3 regions of the Parashewanella tropica genome follow, and region 2 is predicted to be linked to each of the others. Evidence: predicted binding sites of a transcription regulator. Region 2 holds the regulator's gene; each other region holds the start of a gene.
The links. Region 2 encodes ArgR, which controls arginine synthesis, uptake and breakdown. Its sites were predicted from a motif close to ANTGAATANNTATTCANT; they were not measured.
Positions count from the first base shown of each region.

Region 1: argC (N-acetyl-gamma-glutamyl-phosphate reductase) is a predicted target of ArgR. The motif match lies at 5,319-5,336, and genes of this name have one in related genera.
Region 3: E2H97_RS07565 (citrate synthase) is a predicted target of ArgR. The motif match lies at 3,280-3,297, and genes of this name have one in related genera.

Region 1 is NZ_CP037951.1:1,156,378-1,164,625, reverse strand. Features, by position in the region: gene argH (argininosuccinate lyase) at 1-1,195, opposite strand, end outside; gene E2H97_RS04865 (argininosuccinate synthase) at 1,197-2,435, opposite strand; gene E2H97_RS04860 (ornithine carbamoyltransferase) at 2,453-3,370, opposite strand; gene argB (acetylglutamate kinase) at 3,407-4,177, opposite strand; gene argC (N-acetyl-gamma-glutamyl-phosphate reductase) at 4,170-5,222, opposite strand; gene E2H97_RS04845 (hypothetical protein) at 5,551-6,660, shown strand; gene argE (acetylornithine deacetylase) at 6,764-7,909, shown strand; gene E2H97_RS04835 (branched-chain amino acid transaminase) at 8,204-8,248, shown strand, end outside.
Region 2 is NZ_CP037951.1:3,395,180-3,403,427, forward strand. Features, by position in the region: gene carB (carbamoyl-phosphate synthase large subunit) at 1-1,335, opposite strand, end outside; gene carA (glutamine-hydrolyzing carbamoyl-phosphate synthase small subunit) at 1,354-2,496, opposite strand; gene mdh (malate dehydrogenase) at 2,795-3,730, opposite strand; gene argR (transcriptional regulator ArgR) at 4,051-4,518, shown strand; gene E2H97_RS15005 (aspartate:alanine exchanger family transporter) at 4,578-6,422, opposite strand; gene E2H97_RS15010 (Dyp-type peroxidase) at 6,675-7,619, opposite strand; gene E2H97_RS15015 (M13 family metallopeptidase) at 8,035-8,248, shown strand, end outside.
Region 3 is NZ_CP037951.1:1,778,798-1,787,045, forward strand. Features, by position in the region: gene E2H97_RS07560 (M16 family metallopeptidase) at 1-1,509, opposite strand, end outside; gene E2H97_RS07565 (citrate synthase) at 1,939-3,225, opposite strand; gene sdhC (succinate dehydrogenase, cytochrome b556 subunit) at 3,673-4,068, shown strand; gene sdhD (succinate dehydrogenase, hydrophobic membrane anchor protein) at 4,062-4,409, shown strand; gene sdhA (succinate dehydrogenase flavoprotein subunit) at 4,410-6,176, shown strand; gene E2H97_RS07585 (succinate dehydrogenase iron-sulfur subunit) at 6,189-6,896, shown strand; gene sucA (2-oxoglutarate dehydrogenase E1 component) at 7,077-8,248, shown strand, end outside.

The sequences.
Region 1 (8,248 bases), 2.0 Mb from region 2:
GTTGACCAATGGCATATAACACAACTTGACCAGAGATTTCGTGAGCTGTTCTAAATGGAACACCTTTAGCCACAAGATAATCAGCCAGCTCCGTCGCATTAGAGTAACCTTCTGCTGCCGCTTTTTTGCATTGATCGCTTCGAACTTCAATAGAATTTACGACTTCATTGGCCATCAATAAACATTGTTGCCACTGGTTAACCGCATCGAAAATTCCTTCTTTATCTTCCTGCATATCTTTGTTGTACGCCAAAGGCAGCCCTTTGAGCGTTACCAATAAGCCTTGCAGCGAGCCAAAAACACGTCCGCATTTACCACGAATAAGCTCTAACGCATCTGGATTCTTTTTTTGCGGCATCAGTGACGAGCCAGACGTCACTTGGTCGCCCAAGGTGATGAAACTGGCTTCTCCCGAGTTAAAGAAAATCAGATCTTCCGCCATGCGAGACAAGTGCATCATGCTGGTACTTGCTGCAAACAGTAATTCCAGTACGAAATCACGGTCGGATACCGCGTCTAAACTATTTAGACAAGGCGAATCAAAACCTAAATCATGCGCTAATTGCTCACGATTAATGTCATAAACCACACCTGCTAATGCCCCACTCCCCAATGGACATTGGTTTATGTGCTTATTGGCGGCAACCAAACGTTTTTCATCCCGTTTTAGCATTTCCACGTAAGCTAAGCACCAATGAGCAAAACGAACTGGCTGTGCTCGTTGTAAATGGGTATAACCGGGGAAAATATGCTGCTTATTCGCTTCAGCCAGAGCCACTAAACTTTGTTGACACGTTCGCAATAACCCCTGCAACTCGTCGTTTTGCTGTTTACACCACAAGCGTAAGTCAGTCGCCACTTGGTCATTACGACTACGCCCTGTGTGCAACTTTTTAGCGACGTCACCTAACTTTTCTGTCAGCTTAGCTTCGACATAGCTATGAATGTCTTCAGCATTAGAGTTAATAATATCCAGCTCACCTGCTTTTGCTAACTCTGCCAATTCATACAAGGCTTGCTCTAACGCTTGTTGCTCTTCAAGCGCCAATACGCCTGCTTGGTAAATCGCTTTTGACCAAGCAATCGAGCCTTCGATATCTTGCAAAATTAAGGCTTGGTCAAAATGCAATGAGTCATTAAAGGTTTTAAAGTACTCACTACTACCTGATTGAAACCGTCCTCCCCATAGTGCCATGTTATGACTCCTTTGAGTTAGCTTGTTGCTTCATCGCATTGATGCGACTTGGTAAACTGAACAGACGAATAAAGCCTTCAGCATGTTTTTGATCGTAAACATCATCGGCACCAAAGGTTGCAAACGCTTCAGAATATAAGCTATGAGGCGAACGACGCTGAGTCACTGTGGCTTGCCCTTTATAGAGCCTAACGATCACATCACCCGTAACACTTTTTGCGAAAATTGCAGATGCGGCCAATAGCGCCTCTGCTAATGGTGTAAACCAGCGACCATCATAAAGAACATGAGAGAACTCAAGTGCAACAGATTCACGATATTTAAGTGACTCTTTATCCAGTACTAAGGTTTCTAAGCCTTTATATGCCGCCATTAACACAGTACCACCGGGCGTTTCATAACAACCACGAGACTTCATACCCACTAAACGATTTTCCACGATATCAATGCGTCCAACACCATGCTTACCCGCCAGAATATTGAGTATTTCAAGCAACTTATCGGCTTTAAGCTCTTGGCTGTTAACCGCCAGTAACTTGCCCTGTTCAAATGAAAGTTTTACGTATTCCGGTGTGTTAGGTGCTTCTTCGGGTGATACAGTCATCGTCCACACTTGCTTTGAAGGCTCACACCAAGGGTCTTCAAGCTCTCCACCTTCATGGGAAATGTGCCAGAGATTGGCATCGCGACTATAAATTTTAGTCAGGGATGCTGAGCAAGGAATATTTCTCTCATCCAAATAGCTGAGTAAATCTTCTCTTGAAACCATATCCCACTCACGCCAAGGCGCAATCACCGATAACTCCGGTGCTAACGCAGCAAAGCATGACTCAAAACGAACTTGGTCATTCCCTTTACCTGTACAGCCATGACAAACAGCATCTGCGCCCACTTTTAGTGCTACTTCAACTTGCGCTTTTGCAATAATAGGGCGAGCAACAGATGTGCCTAATAAATATTGACCTTCATATACAGCTCCAGTGGTTAAGGTTGGATAAATGTAATCCGTCACTAACTGCTCTTTTAGATCCACTACGTGGCATTCACTTGCCCCAGAGGCTATAGCTTTAGCTTCTATGCCTTCAAGCTCTTCGTATCCTTGCCCTACATCTGCACAAAAAGCCACGACCTCACAGTTGTCATAGTTTTCTTTCAACCAAGGAATGATGGCTGAGGTATCCAATCCACCTGAATACGCTAATACGACTTTTTTTATGTTTTTATTTTTTACGATTGCCATGTTGTCACCACCAAAAATTAAGCTTGATTGAATAGAGTGAGTAGAATTGCACATTGCGCCCACATACGGTTTTCAGCTTGCAAATCCGCTAACGATTGCTCGCCGTCAAAGACTTCAGTGGTGACTTCCTGTTCTAAATGAGCAGGCTGGCAGTGCATAAAATAATTTGCATCTGCTTTTGTCATTAACGCGCTGTTCACTTGATAAGGCTTAAAGATTTTTAATACTTGTTGTGGATCTTTTTCTTCCCCCATAGAAATCCAAGTGTCGGTGTAAATCGCCGTTTGTGAACCTATATCATTAATGTCATTACTCAGCGTTAGCTTGGCTCCGGTGATAGCTTCAATGGTATGAGCTTTATCCTGCATCTCTTTTGAAGCTTCGAAGCCTTTTGGCGAAATTAAGGTAAAATCTATTCCTAATGTCAGTGCCATCAGCATCAATGAGTTAGACACATTATTGGCGTCCCCCACATAAGCCAGTTTGGCTTGACTAAGATCTTCAACCTTTTCAGATAGTGCCATCATGTCAGCTAAAGCTTGGCATGGGTGATAGAGATCGCTCAACGCATTGATTACAGGAATACCAGCGTATTCTGATAATTCGACTAAGGATTGATGACTAAAGACTCGAGCGACAATGGCATCACTCCAGCAGGCAAGGTTTTTAGCCACATCCACCACACGTTCACGTTCGCCCAATTTGCCGTTTTGCTGACCTATGTAAACGGAATGACCGCCGAGTTTTTGAATGCCAATATCAAAGCTAATATGAGTACGTAATGACGGCTTTTCGAATAGCATCACTACAGACTTACCCGCCAGAGCATGTTGATAATCTTGTGGTGATTGTTTTATGGATTTCGCTAATTCAATTAAATCCAATAGTTGCTGCTGATCAAGCTGATCATCAGCCAGATAATGTGAGAATGACATAAGTATCTTCCTAAAATTGTTAAAAAATGGGTTTGTTTAATCAGGAATAATGCGAGTACCGATTGGCTGACCTACAAACAACTGAACGAGTTGTTGTGGTTGCTGCCAACTGGCAATCGCGATACTTCGTCGTAATTGTCGAGCTGCGTTGAAGGCGGCATTCACTTTAGCTACCATGCCACCATTGATGATTTGTTGTTGAATAAGACTTTGAGCTTGCGTTTGCACTAACGACTCTAATGTTTTTCCTTGAGCGTCTTTTACACCAGCCACGTCAGTTAACAGTAATAAGTCACCATCCACCAACTGAGTAATGGCTACCGCTGCATCATCAGCATTAACGTTGACCAACTTGCCATCTGTTAAAACTCCAATAGAGGCAATAACAGGCATAACTGATTGCGATAACAACATTTCAAGTACACTGGCGTTATTCGGCGTTGGTACTCCAACTTCACCTATATTTTCAGGGTGCTTGCTACAAGTAACCATGGCGGCATCGGCAAGCGATAGACCTAAACTGGTTAAGCCAAGCTGATTGGCCGTTGCGACAATCTGTTTATTGACCGTTCCCGCTAATGCACCACTGATAATAGGGATTTGTGACTTAGGCGTAACACGTAATCCATTTTTCTTCTTGGTAGTGAATCCTGCTTGCATCAACATTTGATCTACTGTGCTACCACCACCATGTACCAGAATGATTTTTCTATCAGAGTATTTTTTAAACACCAACAATAATGCTGACAAGGCAGATTCTTGCTCAAGAATCGCACCACCGATTTTGATCACTAAAGGTTTAGACATGGTGGTTCACCTCGATATTACTGAGTAAACCAAACTCACTTGGAAGCCCTAAACGTAAATTAAGGCATTGCACCGCTTGTGAAGCTGCACCTTTCAGTAAGTTATCAATGGCACAACTCACAACCAAAACTCGTTGACTCTCATCGAACTGCCAATGGATATCGGCAAAAGGAGTACCTGCAACATTATCTACTTTAGGCCAAGCTTTTTGCATTCTAATGAGTGGTTGTGACTGATAGGCATTTTTGTAAACAGCGTCAATATCAGCTGCAGTGATTCCCTCTCTGACTTTAAGAGTCGTTGTCGCTAATAATCCACGTTTGAATGGAGCAAGGTGCGGATTAAAAATGACATCAGCCTGTACAGCAAGGGAGATTTCAGGCTGATGTCGATGCTTCAAAATATTGTACGGGGTTAAACTCACTTCATTAAAACTGGTAGCTAAATTCGCTTGACGCCCTGCGCCACTGACTCCACTGATACCGTTCACAGTAATCAAAGAGTCTTCATCATGAAAATGATTCAACGTAATAGGTTTGAGCCCCAATAAGCTCGCTGTCGGATAACAGCCGGGGACAGCAATCAAATTAGCGTCTTTTATGGCTTCAGCCTCCCACTCAGGAGAACCATAAACCGCTTGTTGTAATAACTCGGGTTGTTGATGAGTAAAACCATAATATTGATCGTAAAGTTCTGGCTGTTTAAGCCTAAAACCACCAGAAAGGTCAAATATAATTATTTTATGCTTGGAAAAAGCTTCAACTAGCTTAATACTGGCTTCGTGAGGGGTTGCTAAAAAAACAACATCAAGCTCAGAGGCATGTGTATTTATCCAATCTGGACTAACGGCTATAAAAGCGTTATCGCAAATCCCCTTCCAACGAGGAAAAACATCACTAAAACACTGCCCTAATACTTGGCTGCCTTCAGAAACTAACAGCTCGACAGAGTTAATCAATTGATGACGAACAAGTAACGCTACCAACTCAGCACCAGCGTATCCACTGGCTCCTACCACAGCAGCTTTTAAATCCTTAATTTGCAAAATTATTCACCATCAAATAAAGCTAAAAACACAAAATCTGTATTACGAATGAGATAAATTACAATCTCTTTACCAATAAATGTAAAACTACACACAATTGACTTCTTATGCAATATTTATAAATATATATTTTACAGATATTATTAACTATATTTAAAAATGACATTACCTAATTTCGAACAATCATTAATTCAGCAATAAAGGAAAAGCTCATAACCAATTGATTAAAAGAGGGTTAATCATAGATTAATTCTGTAAGTAGAGTGTGGATGTTTTTTTTTGCTTATTTAACAATATGTACCATTCATATTTGTAACTGCACAACACTATGGCGTACTGGACAACAGCAACAAGTAGAGTTCCAACTGATTTTAGCGGCTCACAACCAAGAAAAGTTGGAATAGAACCAACTAAATTTGTTGAACTGATTAAAAAATCGGGGTTAAGTGTCAGAGATCTCACTCCACACTTTGGTTTAGATGAAGGAGATGAACAAGAGATTATGGGTAGTGCACCAAATGATGTCCCTGCCCAACGGTTCGCTTTTGCTCGCAAAGTTGCAGCAAACCCAAAATTCAACATTGTGGAAATACAAAAAGTATTTAAAGGTCTTGGTTATAATGGTGTTGCGGAGTATATCACTGAAAAGAGGAAACTAAACCTCGACTACTTTTCACAAGTTGATACATATAGTCATGAACACTCACCAACACAATTTGCTCAAGTTTATGAATCAGGAGAGCAACACAGTACAATTAATGAACTTCAGCAACAAGTTAAAAAACTCACTTCTCAGCTAGAAAAATCAAAACAAAAACAACAACAACAACAAACACAAATTAATGAGTTAAAAACAACTTTAGAACATACAAATAGTGAAATTGAGCGAAGAGTTGAACGGAAAGTAGCGGAACAAATTGCTCGTAAGGAAGAAGGGTATCAACACCAAATTGCTTCTTTAACATCTCAACTAGAAAGAGTTAAACAAGAAAATCTGCAATTAAAATTGAGTGGTGTCCATATTACAGCCTCCCAAGCAACACCTGAGGTGGAACTTGTTGTCCCTTCCGGTTGTAATCAAAAAATAGACAGTGACAAAAAAGCACGGAATCTATTATCTGCTCTAATGGGCGTTACTGAGTTGTGGGAAGATTTTGGCTGTTTTTTAACTCCTAACGGCTTCACTACAGGGGAAATAAAGCAAGGGAGCCCTCATGCGGGAGCAACAACCCACCTTATGGCTCTGATTAGGGCGGCAAAGTCTAGGACTGGTAAAGAAAAATTCACCTTACAAAAAGTAATCGATTCGCTTAACGCGATCCGAACTCCAAAGCATGCAGAAAATATACAGCGGGCTATGGATCGCCTCTTGGGGTTACAACAAAAATGGAACAGAGCAGAACAATCTGGATATAATTCTGACTCTGATTCTGATTAAATCGGCTAATTGTTAGATTTTTCTATTTGTTGCACAACCCTGAATTGACTTTTAATTCACAATTAACAAATATAAAATCAAAAATAAAAGTGTACTTAATAGAATGACATTACCTAATTTCGAACAAACGCTTACCCAACTCATCTCCTTGTCTTCCATCAGCTCGAATATTGAAAGTGAAGATGAAAGCAATCATCAGGTTATTTCTTTACTTGCAACTTGGTTCGAAACATTAGGTTTTACGGTTCAAACTATTCCTGTTCCAAACACACGTAACAAATTTAACTTATTAGCCAAACTGGGGGGTGGTGAAGGTGGCTTATTATTAGCGGGGCACAGTGATACTGTGTCATTTGACGAGATTGGATGGAACAGTAATCCTCATAAAGTAGAAAATAAAGATGGCCGTTTTTATGGATTAGGCACCTGCGATATGAAAGGCTTTTTTGCGTTTATCTTGCAAGTTTGCCAAGGATTGTCAGTTAAACAGCTAAAAAAACCACTTTATATCTTAGCCACAGCCGATGAAGAAACCAGTATGGCTGGGGCGCGCTTTTTTGCTCAATCTCAAGACATTCGCCCTGATGCTGCCGTTATTGGTGAGCCAACCAATTTAATTCCTGTGATCATGCACAAGGGCTACATGTCCCACAAAATTATTGTGATGGGTAAATCAGGGCATTCAAGCCGCCCTTCTGCTGGAATAAACGCCATTGAAGTGATGCATCAAATTATTGGTAAACTGCTTGAACTCAAATCTAATCTTGCCCTCAACTATCAAAACCAAGCATTTGATGTACAAGAGCCCACATTGAATTTGGGAACAGTTCGAGGTGGCGACAGTGTAAACCGAATATGTGGACACTGTGAACTCGACATAGATATTCGCTCTTTGCCTGGCATGAAAGACCATGAAATCACTCATTTACTGGCTGAAACGTTGAAAACAGTTGTAGAGCAATATCCCGGACGCATCCGCTTCGAAGAGCTTGAACCAAGCTCTCCAAGTTTTAACCAAGATAAAAACAGTAACTTAGTAAAATTCGCTGAGCAAATAAGTCACCAATCTTGTTGTGCCGTTAATTACGCAACAGAGGCTCCATTTGTCCAACAGCTAGCTTCACAGACCATAGTATTAGGCCCGGGTAGCATTGACCAAGCCCACCAGCCGAACGAGTTTTTGGCTGAAGATCAGATTGATAACACGCTTATGATTTTGACAGGGTTAATTCAAAGATATTGTTTTTAAATGTAGAACAGTAAAATTCAAAACATAACAGGGATAGAAATCATCTAATGCTCAAATAAAGTCATGCCTCCCCACATTGGCATGGCTTCATTTATAGTTTTTTAATTATGTCCTAAAGCTGCAATTAGCTTCCCTCCTCAAATTACATAGCGCCTTCATCTAAAAAACAGACCAAAACAGGATTTATATCTTTTATTTGAAAAAATACATTGCAATTTAAGATTTATATTCTGTAAATTACCTTTTTCACCCACATTTTATTCATTAATTTTACATTTTTAATAGGAACAAAGAATGACACCTCCTACCGCTGATTTTATTTGGTTTAACGGCGAACTC
Region 2 (8,248 bases):
AATACGGAAGGCATCAGCTACATACCAAATACGTTCAGCTCCAGGCTCTTGTAATTCGTGACGAATTTTAGAAATCGCATTTTTATCATCTAAGTCGATGATTGGGTCAAAGCCATTTTTACCCACTTCAAGCCCGCGTAATGCTTTTTGCATCGACTCTTGTAGAGTACGACCAATCGCCATCACCTCACCAACAGACTTCATCTGAGTCGTTAGACGATCATTGGCGCCTGCAAATTTTTCGAAGTTAAAACGAGGAATTTTGGTAACAACATAGTCGATTGATGGTTCAAATGACGCTGGCGTGCGACCACCAGTAATGTCATTCGATAATTCATCTAGAGTGAAACCAACCGCTAACTTGGCGGCGATTTTTGCAATCGGGAAACCAGTCGCTTTAGAAGCTAGAGCCGATGAACGAGATACACGAGGGTTCATCTCAATGATCACCATACGACCGTCTTTCGGGTTGATACCAAACTGTACGTTCGAACCACCGGTTTCAACACCAATTTCACGAAGTACTGCAAGCGATGCATTACGCATCAATTGGTATTCTTTATCGGTCAGGGTTTGAGCTGGCGCAACAGTGATTGAGTCACCCGTATGAACGCCCATCGGGTCGAAGTTTTCAATCGCACACACAATGATACAGTTGTCATTGCGGTCACGAACCACTTCCATTTCGTACTCTTTCCAACCGATGAGTGATTCATCGATCAATAGCTCATTGGTTGGTGACAGCTCGAAACCTTTTGAACAAATTTCTTCAAATTCTTCACGGTTATAAGCAATACCGCCACCAGTGCCCCCCATAGTAAATGAAGGGCGGATGATACATGGGAAACCCACTTGCTCAAGCACTTGATAGGCTTCGTCCATGGTATGAGCGATATCAGCACGTGGGCACTCTAAACCAATACTCTTCATGGCTTTGTCGAAACGGCTGCGATCTTCTGCCTTATCGATCGCATCGGCGGTTGCACCGATCATTTCAACATTGAACTCTTCAAGTACGCCTTTTGCTTCAAGTTCAAGCGCACAGTTCAAAGCCGTTTGACCACCCATGGTTGGTAGAACCGCATCAGGTCTTTCTTTGGCAATAATATTGCGAACCACTTCCCAGTGGATTGGCTCGATGTAGGTAGCATCGGCCATTTCAGGATCGGTCATGATGGTGGCTGGGTTAGAGTTCACCAGAATGACTCGGTAGCCTTCTTCTCGTAATGCTTTACAAGCTTGTGCGCCTGAATAATCAAATTCACACGCTTGACCGATGACAATCGGTCCCGCACCTAAAATTAAGATACTTTTTATGTCTGTACGTTTTGGCATTTCTCGGCTACCCCAGAGTTACAGCTTTTGTTGAAGGTGGTTTTCAATCAGTTCGATAAAGTGATCGAACAAAGGTGCGCAATCATGCGGTCCCGGACTTGCTTCAGGGTGACCTTGGAAGCTAAATGCAGGCTTATCCGTTAAGTGGATCCCTTGTAGCGAGCCATCAAATAGCGACTTATGTGTCACTTTGATGTTACTTGGCAAACTGGCTTCATCCGCAGCAAAACCGTGGTTTTGGCTGGTGATCATTACCGTGCCTTTATCGGTATCACCCACAGGATGGTTAGCACCATGATGACCAAACTTCATCTTCAATGTTTTGGCACCTGAAGCTAACGCCAATAATTGGTGGCCTAAACAAATTCCAAATACTGGGATTTCAGTTTTTAAGATTTCTTGAATCGCTTCAATGGCGTAATCGCATGGCTCAGGGTCACCAGGACCATTCGATAAAAACACACCATCGGGATTCATGGCTAACACTTCGCTTGCAGGTGTTTTAGCTGGAACCACTGTGACATCACAACCACGGTCAACTAACATTCTTAAAATGTTGCGCTTTACACCATAGTCATATGCTACAACTTTATACTTAAGTTCCGACTCAGGTGTATCACTGGGTAAGCCTCCCACCAAGCGCCAGCTTCCACTGCGCCATTGATACGTTGAGTCCGTAGTAACTTCTTTGGCTAAGTCCATGCCTTTTAAGCCAGGGAACGCTTTTGCTTCTGCAAGCGCTTTATCGCTGTCATCACCAACTAAAATACAACCTGCTTGAGAGCCTTTTTCACGTAAAATACGGGTTAGCTTACGCGTATCTATATCGGCTATGCCTACGACGTTATTGCTTTTAAGGTAATCACTGAGAGATTGTTGATTGCGGAAGTTACTGGCGAGAAGAGGAAGATCACGAATGATTAAGCCAGTGGCATGAATGTTATCTGATTCTGTATCTTCTGAGTTAGTGCCGGTATTTCCAATGTGGGGGTATGTAAGAGTGACGATTTGACGAGAATAAGAAGGGTCCGTTAATATTTCTTGGTATCCTGTCATCGAAGTGTTAAAAACGACTTCTCCGACCGAAACACCTGAAGCACCAATTGATGTGCCGGTAAAAACGGTTCCATCTTCGAGTACGAGTAAGGCAGACTGTGTCAACACGACCTCCGAAAGAGCCAAGTTACTGAAATTCAATGTTTTTTATTAATAAACTCCTTACCAAAAAATCATAAATACTGAAATTTTGGCAAATTGCGCAGATTCTACATGAGAAATGTGACCAAATCTACATTTGCAAAAAGCCTTTATTGACCAAGATCACATATCCTAAAACACAAAATTGCAATCAAATTCAATAACATGGTAGGGATTGGTTTGTTTTAGTGAATTATCTTTTTTTTTCGGCACAAAAAAAGCGAAGCACGTAGCTTCGCTTTTCTTGTATCAAATCGTTAAATTATTTTACAAATTCAACGCCGATTTTGATATCACCTTTTAAGGTATCAAGCATAGAGTCACGAGCTTCAGCTTCAAAAGCACTGACTTCGCCGTATGATAATACTTCTTCTACGCCGTTTTTACCCAGACGAACAGGTTGTGCGAAGAACTCAGCGTGCTCACTACCGCCTTCAACATACGCGCACTCGATTACGTTTTCTTCGCCTTGAAGACCGCGTACAAGAGATAAACCGAAACGACATGCCGCTTGACCCATAGATAGAGTCGCACTACCGCCACCGGCTTTCGCTTCTACTACTTCAGTACCTGCATTTTGAATACGCTTAGTCAAAGCAGCCACTTCTTCATCAGAGAAAGTTACACCTTCAACTTGAGAAAGTAGAGGAAGAATGGTTACACCACTGTGACCACCAATAACATTGATCTTCACATCTTCTGGCTTAAGACCTTTAGCTTCTGCAACAAAAGTTTCAGAGCGGATAACGTCAAGAGTGGTTACACCGAATAGACGGTTTTTATCATATACACCTGCCTGTTTAAGTACTTCAGCAGCAATCGCAACGGTAGTATTTACAGGGTTAGTGATCACACCAACAAGTGCTTTAGGGCAAGTTGCAGCCACTTTCTCGATTAGGCTGCGAACAATACCTGCGTTGATGTTGAATAGATCAGAGCGATCCATGCCTGGCTTACGTGCAACACCAGCAGAAATCAATACTACATCAGCACCTTCAAGTGCTGGAGTTGGGTCTTCACCCGCGAAACCCTTTACTTCAACGTCCGTTGGAATGTGGCTTAAATCAACCGCAACACCTGGGGTTACTGGCGCGATATCATATAAAGATAGCTTTGAGCCAGAAGGTAATTGAGTTTTTAATAGTAGGGCAAGAGCTTGGCCGATACCGCCAGCCGCGCCTAGTACAGCAACTTTCATAATTGTCTCCGATGATTCGCAGGATTTGTGATCTTGGTCAAATTAGTGCGGCAACCTTACTGGAATGTGATTTAAATTTCAATAAAGCTGTGAAACAAGTCATAAGATTTATGTAGAAGGAATGGCAACTCAAAATACTACTTTTAAAGGGGTTTCAGCTAAGTTGTAAACTTGTGTTTCCTCTACTTCCAAGTGCATTTTTATGCACCTTTATGCAGTTTGTTTGACACTATAATTGGCAGTATGCAAAAATTCGTTTACTTCGAATGTATCAAGAACGGGATGTTTACGGTTCATTCTCTGATAAAAAAGACATCATTATGACTATTAAAAATCAAAACGAATTAGTAAAAGCATTCAAGAGCTTATTAAAAGAAGAACGCTTTGGATCTCAAGGTGAAATTGTCAATGCACTTCAAGCTGAAGGCTTTAACAACATTAACCAATCTAAGGTATCTAGAATGCTGAGTAAGTTTGGCGCGGTTAGAACCCGTAACGCTAAACAAGAAATGGTATACTGCCTTCCTGCAGAACTCGGCGTTCCGACAGCGGGTAGCCCACTAAAAAACTTAGTATTAGATGTAGACCACAATGAGTCAATGATTGTGGTTAGAACCAGTCCTGGTGCAGCTCAACTTATCGCACGTCTTTTAGATTCAATCGGTAAGCCAGAAGGTATTTTAGGCACCATCGCTGGTGATGATACGATTTTTATCTGCCCAGCTCACCTTGCTGATATGAGCTCTACACTAGAGACTGTTAAATCTTTATTTAATTACTCTGAGTAACCCCAAGTGTATATGCAGAGTTACACCGCTCTGCATATGTCATTTTCCCTTATGTGAAATTACGAAAATACCATCGCAATATAGCCAAGAATTAAAACTAAGGCTGACGTTAACGCATAAGGAACAGGGTAACCAATAGCCGCAATGGCACTTTTCGATATATCTTGAATTCCATTCAGTCCCGGTGTGCTGTTACGTGATCCTGCACAGGTTCCAGCCAGAATCACAGGATTCATCTTACGAATATAGTAACCGTAAAGCCAAGAAATAAACGGCGGGATCAAAGCTCCAGCTAATCCAAGCAGAGCAATCCAGATAATGACACTTCCCTGAAAAGAGTTAAGAATTTTAGGCCCTACTGAAGAAGCCAACACAGCAACAAAAAATGAAAGACCAATATCATTCATAAATGAACGAGCACCTTCGCTTGTTGGACCACCAAAATTAGGGTTACGTGTTCGTAGCCAAGAAACAAAAATGCCCATCAACATACAGCCAGCAGACGTGCCAAGCGCAAACGGAATATTTTTTATGGTTAAGCTGAAGTGACCTATGAGATAGCCAATCGTCAACGCTATCGACATAAACGAAACCTCAGTATATGAACTCTCCACGACAGGCTTTCCTTCTAAGGTTTTTGCTACTCGATTGATACAAGCCTCTGGGCCGATTAATCGGATAACATCTCCCGTTTCGACAACCGTATCAGGTAAATGATGTTCTGGAACGCCTGAGCGGAACAAGGCTTTTACACTCACTCCAAACCCTATTTCTTCCTCTAATTCCAGTAAGGTTTTTCCGTGAACGGATTTAGCACCAATATGAATATCAGCAACCTCAATGGCAACACTGCGTACTCGGGGTTCATCCACTTCATTACCAGTGACTTCGCTCTCTTTCAGCAAGTCACTATATTCCCCCATAATGCCAATGATATCGCCTATCTTAAGCACCGAATCATCATTAGCCTCAATAAGTTGCTCACCTCTTAAAATTTTAACTACGCTAGCATTCGGGTTGTTTTGGTGTATCACTGATAATGGCTGATTAGTCAGCTCTGAATGATCCACTCGATAAGAACGAATTTGCAGATCAGAAAGTCCTAATTTGGATGAACCCGATGTGCCTGGAAGCGCTTCTTTATCACTGCCAAATGATGCCTCAGCATCTTTAGCCGACTTAACTGGATCATGACCAAACATGGTCGGTAAATATTTGATCAGTAAAATGATGAATACAGAGGAGAGAACATAGCTAATGGCGTACCCAGCAGCCATATTAGCTCCAACCACATCGGCAGTTAACCCATCAGGCATTTTATAAGCGCCACTGGAAATTGCACTTTGTGCCACGCCCATTACGGCTGTTACGGTATAGCTACCTGAGATAATCCCAGCCGCATAGCCTGGAGCCAAACCGACCAGTTTTGCACCTAAGAAAACAATTAAAAAATTACTGAATACCGTGATTAGCCCAATAACAAAAAAGTCCCAGCCTCCCCGTTTAAATCCGGAAAAAAATTGAGGACCGACTTTCATCCCTAACGCATACATAAACATCATCAATGCGATATCTTCTACTAAACCGGGAATATGAAACGTCATCCCGTACAAGGTCTTAGCGGTAAACGAAATGGCAATACCAACGATTAAAGTACCCGCCGTAGCACCAAGACTGATCCCACATAGGCTCAATCGACCGAGAGGATAACCCATCGCTAATGCCAAAAATAAATAAGCAAATGGATTATGACTTAACCAAGCAAAGGTATAGCTTCCTGTTGACGTATCAGCCGCATAAGCATTTGAGCAGATAAGAAATAATCCACTAAAAACGAGAGTCAAAATAGACGCATTACAGAGGCAAGCTTTTTTAGGCGTGTTCAACATTTCAGCTTCTCCCATTGATAAATGACGAAGTATAGATAAACGATTTGTAAAGCTTAGATGTGAATCAAGAGTTATGTAGAGGAGTTTGCTTAAGTTTTAAATCTCATACTTATATTTATTAGAAACACTTATGAGAAATAACAGAAAGATGTTTAGCTGATAATTTAGAATATTTGGTGATATTGATGACGGTTCAAACCACAAAGATTAAGCATTTCAAATCGTTCTCGAAACACTTAACCTTCTGTATTTATCGAATATAAAAGTCTAATAAGTTTCTACTGCAGCATCTAATAAAAAATCTAGTGATGGTGCAAAAAATGAAGATCCCGTCAAAGCTTGAGTAAAGCGCAACAAGTGATCGCTATGCCCGTGTTCATCACCTTTAACCATACTGTGGAGCATAGCTTCAAAGTGTGTCGGAGTATGACAAACAGAAATAAACATCAATCCTTGCTGACGTAATGAACCATAAGGCATGCTTTGTCTTAGAATTTCTTTGCTCTTGCCCTGTTCATCTTTTAGATTCACTCTTTTAATATGACTGCTCGGCAATTTATCTTCAGAAGCGTATTCAACATCATCTTGCTTGGTTCGCCCAATAATGTCTTCTTGTTCTTTTTGCGCAAGACCATGCCATTGTTTGAGTTTATGAGCGTATTTTTGTACGTGAACATAACTGCCTGATTGAAAGCGTGGTTCTTCTTCGCCAACCAAAGCCACTTGTTGTCGCTGGCGGCCTTTAGGGTTTTCGGTACCATCAACAAAACCAGTGAGATCACGACTGTCCATGTAACGGAAGCCACGCTCTTCATCCACCAGCTCGACTAAACCTTCTAGCATTTGATTGATTTCATTAGCCACCAAATGCAACACATCATAGCGGTCACAACGGATATGAAAAAATAAATCAAACTCGATGGCAGGAGCGTAAAAATCTTGATGCTGAACAGCTGGAAATGGGCGTAATAGAGCAGGTCGTTCATCAGGATAAAGACTGTCCCAATAATTGGCGCCAATCGCTAAAAAGCCATTGAATGCACTGTCTGCATATTGATCGGTTAGCTCATAGAGATACTGAGCCACCGAAGCAAGACAAGGTCTAAGTTGAGCTTCTACATTATCTTCTGCGTTATACATCAAATAAATGCTGTGCAGATTTCCCTCTGCACAAATTCCCAATTGCTCCCTTGGCATTTTTCCCATTTCCATTCGTTACTCCCCTAATGCAATCATGGTAAACAAATCTTTAAATTAGTTCACGATTTATCTACAAAAAATAGAAGTTTAGGATCATTGTATGTTGACCAAAAATTCGCTAGTTTTACAGTGCAAATACTAGGGGCTGTTTATCTTTCAGGATGAAATTTTGTGCTATATGAGCGCTTTTCTGTTCAAGGCGTGGGCAATGAAGCTTAGCATTCTAAGTAAATTGCTCACAACACAGAACAGGTAGCGCTCATAAGCATCGAAGACAGCGTAAATTGGTCATTTCTGCTGCGTTATCGCTAGTTTATGTGGTGCAACCACACTTCACAAGCTCCGCCTTGCATAAAATAACCAATTTATCGCTGCAAAAATCATCTCGAAAGATAAACTGCCCCTAACCAGTTCTTAGGAAAATTCAATGAAAAAACTCCTTCTAAGCAGCATCACACTTTCAATAATATTAAGTTTAACAGCCTGTACAAATGATAAGGCGACGAGCTCTCAATCGCCATCACCGTCATCTAATACTTTGAACCAGAACAAACCAGTTTTGACTTCTGGTATCGATTTTAAAAACTTTGACCGAAGCGTTCGTCCTCAAGATAACTTTTATCTTTATGTCAACGGCACTT
Region 3 (8,248 bases), 1.6 Mb from region 2:
AGTTTTCTTATGAAGTAAGGCAACTTTAACGCCAGAACTTAAAGTAACAACTTCAGTACGCTTATCAATATTGTCCTGTGATGGATCAAAGGCTTCACCTTGAGAAACTACAGCACGCCCTTTGTAGCCTTTAAGCATGTCTTTTACATTAGCGACTTGTGGAATGTCTACACGTTCAGGTTTTTCGGAAGGAATAAATCGGCCCAAGGTACGATTATTACGGGTTAAATACTTTTCAGCCACTCGCTGAACGTCTGCAGTCGTAACTTTTTCCATACGGTCACGGTTTAAGAAAAGTAAACGCCAGTCGCCCATGCCAATCCATTCACTCAAATCAAGCGCAATGTCTTCCGATGAGTTAAAGGCAAGTTTGATATCTTTCAAGATAGAACGTTTGGCTGCTTGTACTTCTTTGTCAGAAATGGGGTGTGATTGGATGGATTCTAATGTTGATAGCATCGTCTTCTGAGCTTTGTCTAAATCAGCAGACTTATCGAGCTCCGCCATGAAAATCGCGACACCTGGTTCTTCCCACTGGAAGTTAAAACCAAAGGCTTGTGAGGCTTTTTTACTTTTTACGAGTTCTTTATAAAGACGACCATCAGGTGTAGAGCCTAACACTTCACTTAATACATTTAATGCTGCAAAATCTTTATGTGAACCAGCAGGAACATGGTACATAGTGCCTAGCAACTGAACATCACCTACACGACGAACGGTAATTAAACGTTCTCCATCTTGTGCTGGATCTTGAGTGTAAAGTTCTTCAAGTTGACGAGTTGGTTTAGGAATAGGACCAAAGTAATCTTCAACTTTGTCGATCATGCTTTTAGGATCAAACTTACCTGCCACAATTAGAGTGGCATTGTCAGGTTGGTAATATTTCTTATAAAAGTTTTTTAAACGGTCGATAGAGACATTTTCTAAGTCAGAACGAGCACCAATAGTAGATTTACCGTAGTTGTGCCAAGTAAATGCACCAGCCATCATCTGTTGAAGTGTAATGCGGAATGGGCTGTTTTCACCACGTTCGAACTCATTGCGTACAACGGTCATTTCGCTGTCTAAGTCTTTTTTAGCAATAAAAGAATTAACCATTCGGTCAGATTCCATGCTTAAAGCCCAGTTTACGTTCTCTTCAGTCGCCGTAAAGGTTTCAAAATAGTTGGTACGGTCAGTCCATGTAGTACCGTTTGGACGTGCACCGTGACTACTTAATTCAGCAGGAATATCTTTATGCTTAGGTGTACCTTTAAAAACAAGGTGCTCAAGCAAGTGAGCCATACCCGTTTCGCCGTAATTCTCGTGTTTAGAACCCACGTGGTAAGTTACGTTTACGGTCACGGTTTCTTTGGTTGGATCTGGAAACAGTAAAACCTGCAACCCATTATCTAGTTTATATTCTTGAATGCCTTCCACTTCAGTCACTTTAGTGGCTGACCAAGCAGGAAGAGCCAGCATACTGGTTGACAGTACAGCAGCTAGTAATGATATTTTTGTTTTTATCATTGGAATAGTTCCTTTACCCTTTTGTTAAGTTATACCAATCCCCATTCAAGTGTGAGCTACTCAGAACTCTATCAGCGGTCAAAATACAAGTGTAATTGGTGAAGGCATAGTTATTCTACGTCGAGCCAATTAGGCGAAGTAGTTTGACCGCTGATAAGCTCCCGAAGGGCAAGACTAAAGGCTTCCATTACTGTGTTGCAACTTCTTAAATTATCCTGATAGTACTGCGAATTTGCGCCTTGTACTGAAAGCCTTTAGCTCTTGCTGAGCGGTCACACTTGAGTGCGGATTGGTATTAATGAGGGTATCAGGAAAGAATTAGAGATAGAACAGAAGCAATAAACACTTGTTGAAAAAATGTAAAATAATTTGTAACAAAGCATAAAAAAACCCGCGAAAGCGGGTTTTTAAATCAGATAAAATAATAAATTATCTATCGTTTAACTTTACAAAGTCACGTGCTTTTTCACCAGTGTATAGCTGACGAGGACGGCTGATCTTGTGACCCGGCATGTCTAGCATTTCTTTCCAGTGAGCAATCCAACCAACTGTACGCGCTAGGGCGAACATTACGGTGAACATGCTTGTTGGAATACCAATAGCCTTCATGATGATACCTGAGTAGAAGTCTACGTTCGGGTAAAGCTTCTTAGATACGAAGTATTCATCTTCAAGAGCGATGCGCTCAAGTTCCATTGCAACGTCTAGTAGTGGATCTTGAATGTTTAGCTCTTTAAGAACTTCATGACAAGTTTCACGCATTACTTTAGCGCGAGGGTCGAAGTTCTTATAAACACGGTGACCGAAGCCCATCAGACGGAATGGATCATTCTTGTCTTTTGCCTTAGCAATGAACTCAGGAATACGGTCAACAGAACCGATTTCTTCTAGCATCTTCAAGCATGCTTCGTTAGCACCACCGTGAGCAGGACCCCAAAGTGAAGCGATACCCGCTGCAATACATGCAAATGGGTTAGCGCCTGAAGAACCAGCAAGACGTACTGTAGAAGTAGAAGCGTTTTGCTCGTGATCAGCATGAAGGATGAAGATACGATCCATTGCACGCTCGATTACTGGGTTAACTTTGTACTCTTCACAAGGTACAGCAAACATCATGCTTAGGAAATTACCCGCATAGCTCAGGTCATTCTTTGGATAAACGAAAGGTTGACCCATTGAATACTTGTAACACATTGCCGCTAGAGTAGGCATTTTGGAAACTAAGCGATACGCTGCAATTTCACGGTGTCTTTCATTGTTTACATCAAGAGAGTCTTGATAGAAAGCAGCAAGCGCACCTGTAACACCGCAAAGCATTGCCATTGGGTGTGCATCACGACGGAACCCTTTAAAGAAGGTTGCCAATTGTTCGTTAACCATAGTGTGTTTAGTTACGGTTTCAACAAAGTTATCGTGCTGTGCTTTATTTGGTAATTCACCATTTAGCAGTAAGTAACAAACATCTAAGTAGTTTGAATCTACAGCCAATTGCTCGATTGGGTAGCCGCGATGAAGCAAAATGCCTTGCGCACCGTCGATGTATGTTATTGCTGATTCACACGACGCTGTTGCAAGAAAGCCTGGGTCAAACGTAAAGTAGCCTTTACTGCCCAACTTGCTGATGTCGATTACATCGAAACCTTCAGTTCCTTGTTTGATTGGTAAATCGATAGAATCGTTTTCCGGTAAGTTTAAAGTGGCTTTTAATTCAGCCATACCGCGTTCTCCTTACTTCAATCTTCATATGAGAGTGGTATGTATATTCATGTTTGTGCATAAAGATGCAACAGTGAATATATAAAAGGTGCAATACTTTAACCGCATTTAGGGGACGGTTGCAATTCAAATGGGTGTTTTATTCAAAATTGTTAATTTTTTTAACAGTGATCTGGGTCACAATGCTCGTTACTTATACAGGTGAACGCTAATTTTAGGAAAATTGATATTTTACGTTATGTGATGTTTGTATTTGACTTTTCCCGCGAGTATACTCTTTTCGGCTTTTGAAAGAGTTTCAAAAGTGAAAATAATAAGATTGATCTCTATTTGTAAAATTAGTGGCTTCAGAGAGAATATACTTTCAATAACGATTTTTGCCAGAGTATCGGTTGTTAGAAAAAAGATCGGAATTTTGGCAAGCATCGTATAATTAAATAAAACTCAATGAGGCTGAGTGAGCAGAACGTGAAAAAGCAAAGACCTGTCCATTTAGATCTACAACAAATCCGCTTTCCTGCAACAGCGATTGCGTCCATTCTTCACCGTATCTCCGGTGTGATTATGATTTTTGCCACAGGCATCTTGCTGTGGATGTTACATTCGTCATTAGCATCAGCAGAAAGTTTCGCCGAATTGCAAAATTTATTTGCCAACCCTTTAGCTAAGTTCGTTGTTTGGGGCATCTTGACCGCCTTGGCTTATCACTTGATTGGTGGCGTACGTCACTTGATCATGGATACAGGACGTTGGGAAGAATTGAACTCAGGTGCAACATCGGCAAAAGTCTCTTTTGCGTTAACGATTGTTGTTTCTATCGTAGCGGGGATTTGGGTATGGTAACCAATGCAGCAAGTTTTGGACGCAGCGGTGTTCATGACTTCATTTTTATTCGTGCAAGCGGAATCATCCTAGCTTGTTACACACTCTTTTTAGTTGGCTTTTTTGCCTGCAATGCGCCGATGACTTATGAGGCGTGGTCTGGTTTATACAGCACCATAGGAATGAAAGTATTTACTTTGATTGCCTTGATTGCATTACTGATCCACGCTTGGATTGGTACTTGGCAGGTTCTGACTGACTATATTAAGTGCACAAAACTTCGTGGCTTATTGCAGTTTATTTTTGTTATCACCGCTTTTGCTTATCTAGCGGTTGGCACAATTACAGTGTGGGGTGTGTAAGTGAGTATTCCAGTTCGCGAATTTGATGCCGTAGTAATCGGTGCTGGCGGTGCAGGTATGCGCGCCGCATTGCAAATTTCTAAAGAAGGTAAGAGCTGTGCGCTTTTATCTAAAGTATTCCCAACTCGTTCACATACTGTATCTGCACAAGGCGGTATTACAGTTGCGCTAGGTAATGCGCACGAAGATAACTGGGAATACCACATGTATGACACCGTTAAAGGTTCAGACTTTATCGGTGACCAAGATGCAATCGAATACATGTGTCAAACTGGCCCAGAAGCGATCATTGAGCTTGAGCACATGGGTCTACCTTTCTCACGTTTTGAGAACGGAAAAATTTACCAGCGCCCATTCGGTGGTCAGTCTAAAAACTTTGGTGGCGAGCAAGCAGCTCGAACTGCGGCGGCAGCTGACCGTACTGGTCACGCATTGCTTCACTGCTTGTATCAACAAAACGTTAAAAACAAGACTGAAGTTTTCTCTGAGTGGTATGCACTAGACCTTGTTAAAAACGAAGACGGTGCAATCGTAGGTTGTACTGCACTAGACATTGAAACCGGTGAAGTGGTTTACTTTAAGTCTAAAGCTACCGTTTTAGCCACTGGTGGTGCAGGTCGTATCTTCGCATCTACGACTAACGCTCATATCAATACTGGTGATGGTGTTGGTATGGCAGCTCGTGCTGGTGTTCAACTACAAGACATGGAAATGTGGCAGTTCCACCCAACGGGTATTGCTGGCGCAGGTGTACTTGTGACTGAGGGTTGTCGTGGTGAAGGTGGTTACCTTCTAAATAAAGACGGCGAGCGCTTCATGGAGCGTTATGCACCAAATGCAAAAGACCTTGCGTCTCGTGACGTTGTAGCACGTTCTATGATGACCGAAATCCGTGAAGGTCGTGGTGTAGATAGCCCATACGGCCCCCACATCTACTTGAAGCTTGATCACTTAGGTAAAGAAACGCTTGAAGAGCGTCTACCGGGTGTATGTGAATTGTCTCGTACGTTCGCACACATTGATCCAGCTGACGGTCCAATCCCAGTAATTCCAACTTGTCACTACATGATGGGTGGTTTGCCAGCTAAGGTTTCTGGTCAAGTTATTCACCAGAACGAAGATGGCACAGAGCAAGACATTCCTGGTCTATTTGCAGTAGGTGAAATTGCTTGTGTATCAGTACACGGTGCCAACCGCTTAGGTGGTAACTCACTACTTGACCTTGTAGTATTTGGTCGTGCAGCAGGTCAGCACTTAGGTAAAGCGTTAGATGAAACGCCAAATCCTAAAGAGGCGACTGAAGCGCAAATCGATGCAAGTCTTGCGCGTCTAAACCGTTGGGAAAACAACAAAGACGGTGAAGACCCAGTACAAATTAAGAAAGATCTACAGCAATGTATGCAGTTAAACTTCTCGGTATTCCGTAGCGGTGACTCAATGGCTGAAGGTCTAGAAGAGCTTAAAGCGATTCGTAAGCGTCTAGAAAACGCTAAACTATCTGATAACTCAAAAGAGTTTAACACTCAGCGTATTGAGTGCTTAGAATTAGATAACTTAATGGCAACGGCACTGGCTACTGCATATGCAGCTAACTTCCGTACCGAAAGCCGTGGTGCGCACTCACGTGAAGATTTCCTTGAGCGTGATGATGAAAACTGGTTATGTCACTCGATCTTCGATCCGAATACAGAAGCCATGAACAAGCGTGATGTAAACATGGAGCCTAAGTTCCGTGAAGCATTCCCGCCTAAGAAGCGTACCTACTAAGGAGTTGCCAAGATGAAATTGAATTTTTCAGTTTATCGTTATAATCCTGATGTAGACACTAAGCCTTACATGAAGGATTACACGCTAGAAGTGAAAGAAGGCTCCGATATGATGGTATTGGACGCACTTATCCTTCTTAAAGAACAAGACTCAACACTTGCATTCCGTCGTTCATGTCGTGAAGGTGTATGTGGTTCTGACGGTATCAACATGAATGGTAAAAACGGTCTAGCGTGTATCACGCCTGTTTCTACCTTCAAAGGTAAGAAGATTGAAATCCGTCCATTGCCAGGTATGCCAGTGGTTCGTGACTTGATTGTAGATTTAACTCAATTCTACAAGCAGTACGAAAAGATCAAGCCTTATTTGATCAACGACGAAAGAACGCCTGCTCGTGAGCACTTACAGTCAATTGAAGATCGTGCTCATTTAGATGGTCTCTATGAATGTATTATGTGTGCATGTTGTTCTACAGCGTGTCCATCATTCTGGTGGAACCCAGACAAGTTCGTAGGTCCAAGTGGTCTTCTGCATGCTTATCGCTTCCTTATTGATAGTCGTGATACAGCAACGGAAGAGCGTCTTGCAGAACTTGATGATGCTTACAGCGTATTCCGTTGTCACGGTATCATGAACTGTGTTGATGTTTGTCCTAAAGGATTGAACCCAACCAAAGCGATTGGTCATATTAAGTCAATGCTATTGAAGCGAGCTGTATAGATGGACCATTGCCAGTTGTTTATAACGGTGTAAAAAATAGAAAGCTGCCTCTATCTATAGAGGTGGCTTTTTCTATCTGTAAAAAGTACTTTTAGAAAAGCAAAACTGTACATTAAGAAAACGCGCTTTCCCACCTACAGTATCTGCCACTAATTGATATAAAGTTTGAAAGGAATGGAAATGCACCAAGGCACTATGAAAGCCTGGCTCGAATCCTCTCACTTGTATGGCTCTAACGCCACTTACATTGAGGAGATGTACGAGGCCTATCAAGAAGATCCGCAGTCAGTTTCCGAAGATTGGAAAACTGTCTTTGATAACCTTCCTTCCGTAAATGGTGAAGCATTCGGTACCCCAGAAGTTGCACACTCTAAAGTTCGAGACTACTTCCGTAGTTTGGCACTTGAAAGTCGTGGCGGCACTGCAGCAAGAGCCGCTGATCCTGAGCTTGATGCAAAACAAGTTAAAGTTCTCCAACTTATCAATGCTCACCGTTTCCGTGGACACCAAAATGCTAACTTAGATCCACTGGAATTATGGAAGCGTGAAGCAGTAGCTGAATTAAACCCTGCATTTCATGGGTTAACGGCTGAAGATATGAACAGTGAGTTTAACACTGGTTCATTTGCCTTCGGTGGCGAAACCATGAAGCTTTCTGAATTAGTTAGCGCGCTTAAAACAACCTATTGTGGCTCTATCGGTGCTGAGTACATGCACATCACCGATACTGACGAAAAGCGTTGGATCCAACAACGTATTGAGCCATCATTAGGGAACGGCAACTATGGAAAAGACGTTCAGACTCGTATTCTTGAAGGTCTAAACGCAGCTGAAGGTATGGAAAAATACCTTGGTGCGAAATTCCCAGGTGCAAAACGTTTCTCACTAGAAGGTGGTGATTCGTTAGTTCCTATGCTGCGTGAAATTATTTATCGTGCGGGTGAATCTTCGACTAAAGAAGTGGTTATCGGCATGGCGCACCGTGGTCGTTTGAACGTTTTGGTTAACGTTTTAGGTAAACGCCCAGGTGAACTATTTGATGAGTTTGCGGGTAAGCACGCTGCAAATGGTGGCTCTGGTGACGTTAAATATCACCAAGGTTTCTCTTCTGATTTTGAAACGCCAGCGGGCTTAGTTCACCTAGCACTTGCGTTTAACCCATCGCACCTTGAAATCGTAAACCCTGTAGTTATGGGCTCTGTACGTGCTCGTCAAGATCGTCGTGGATGTGCAGATGGTAGTCAAGTCCTACCAATCACTATCCATGGTGACTCTGCAATTGCAGGGCAGGGTGTTGTTCAAGAAACCTTTAACATGTCTCAAACACATGGATTCAAGGTTGGTGGTAGTAT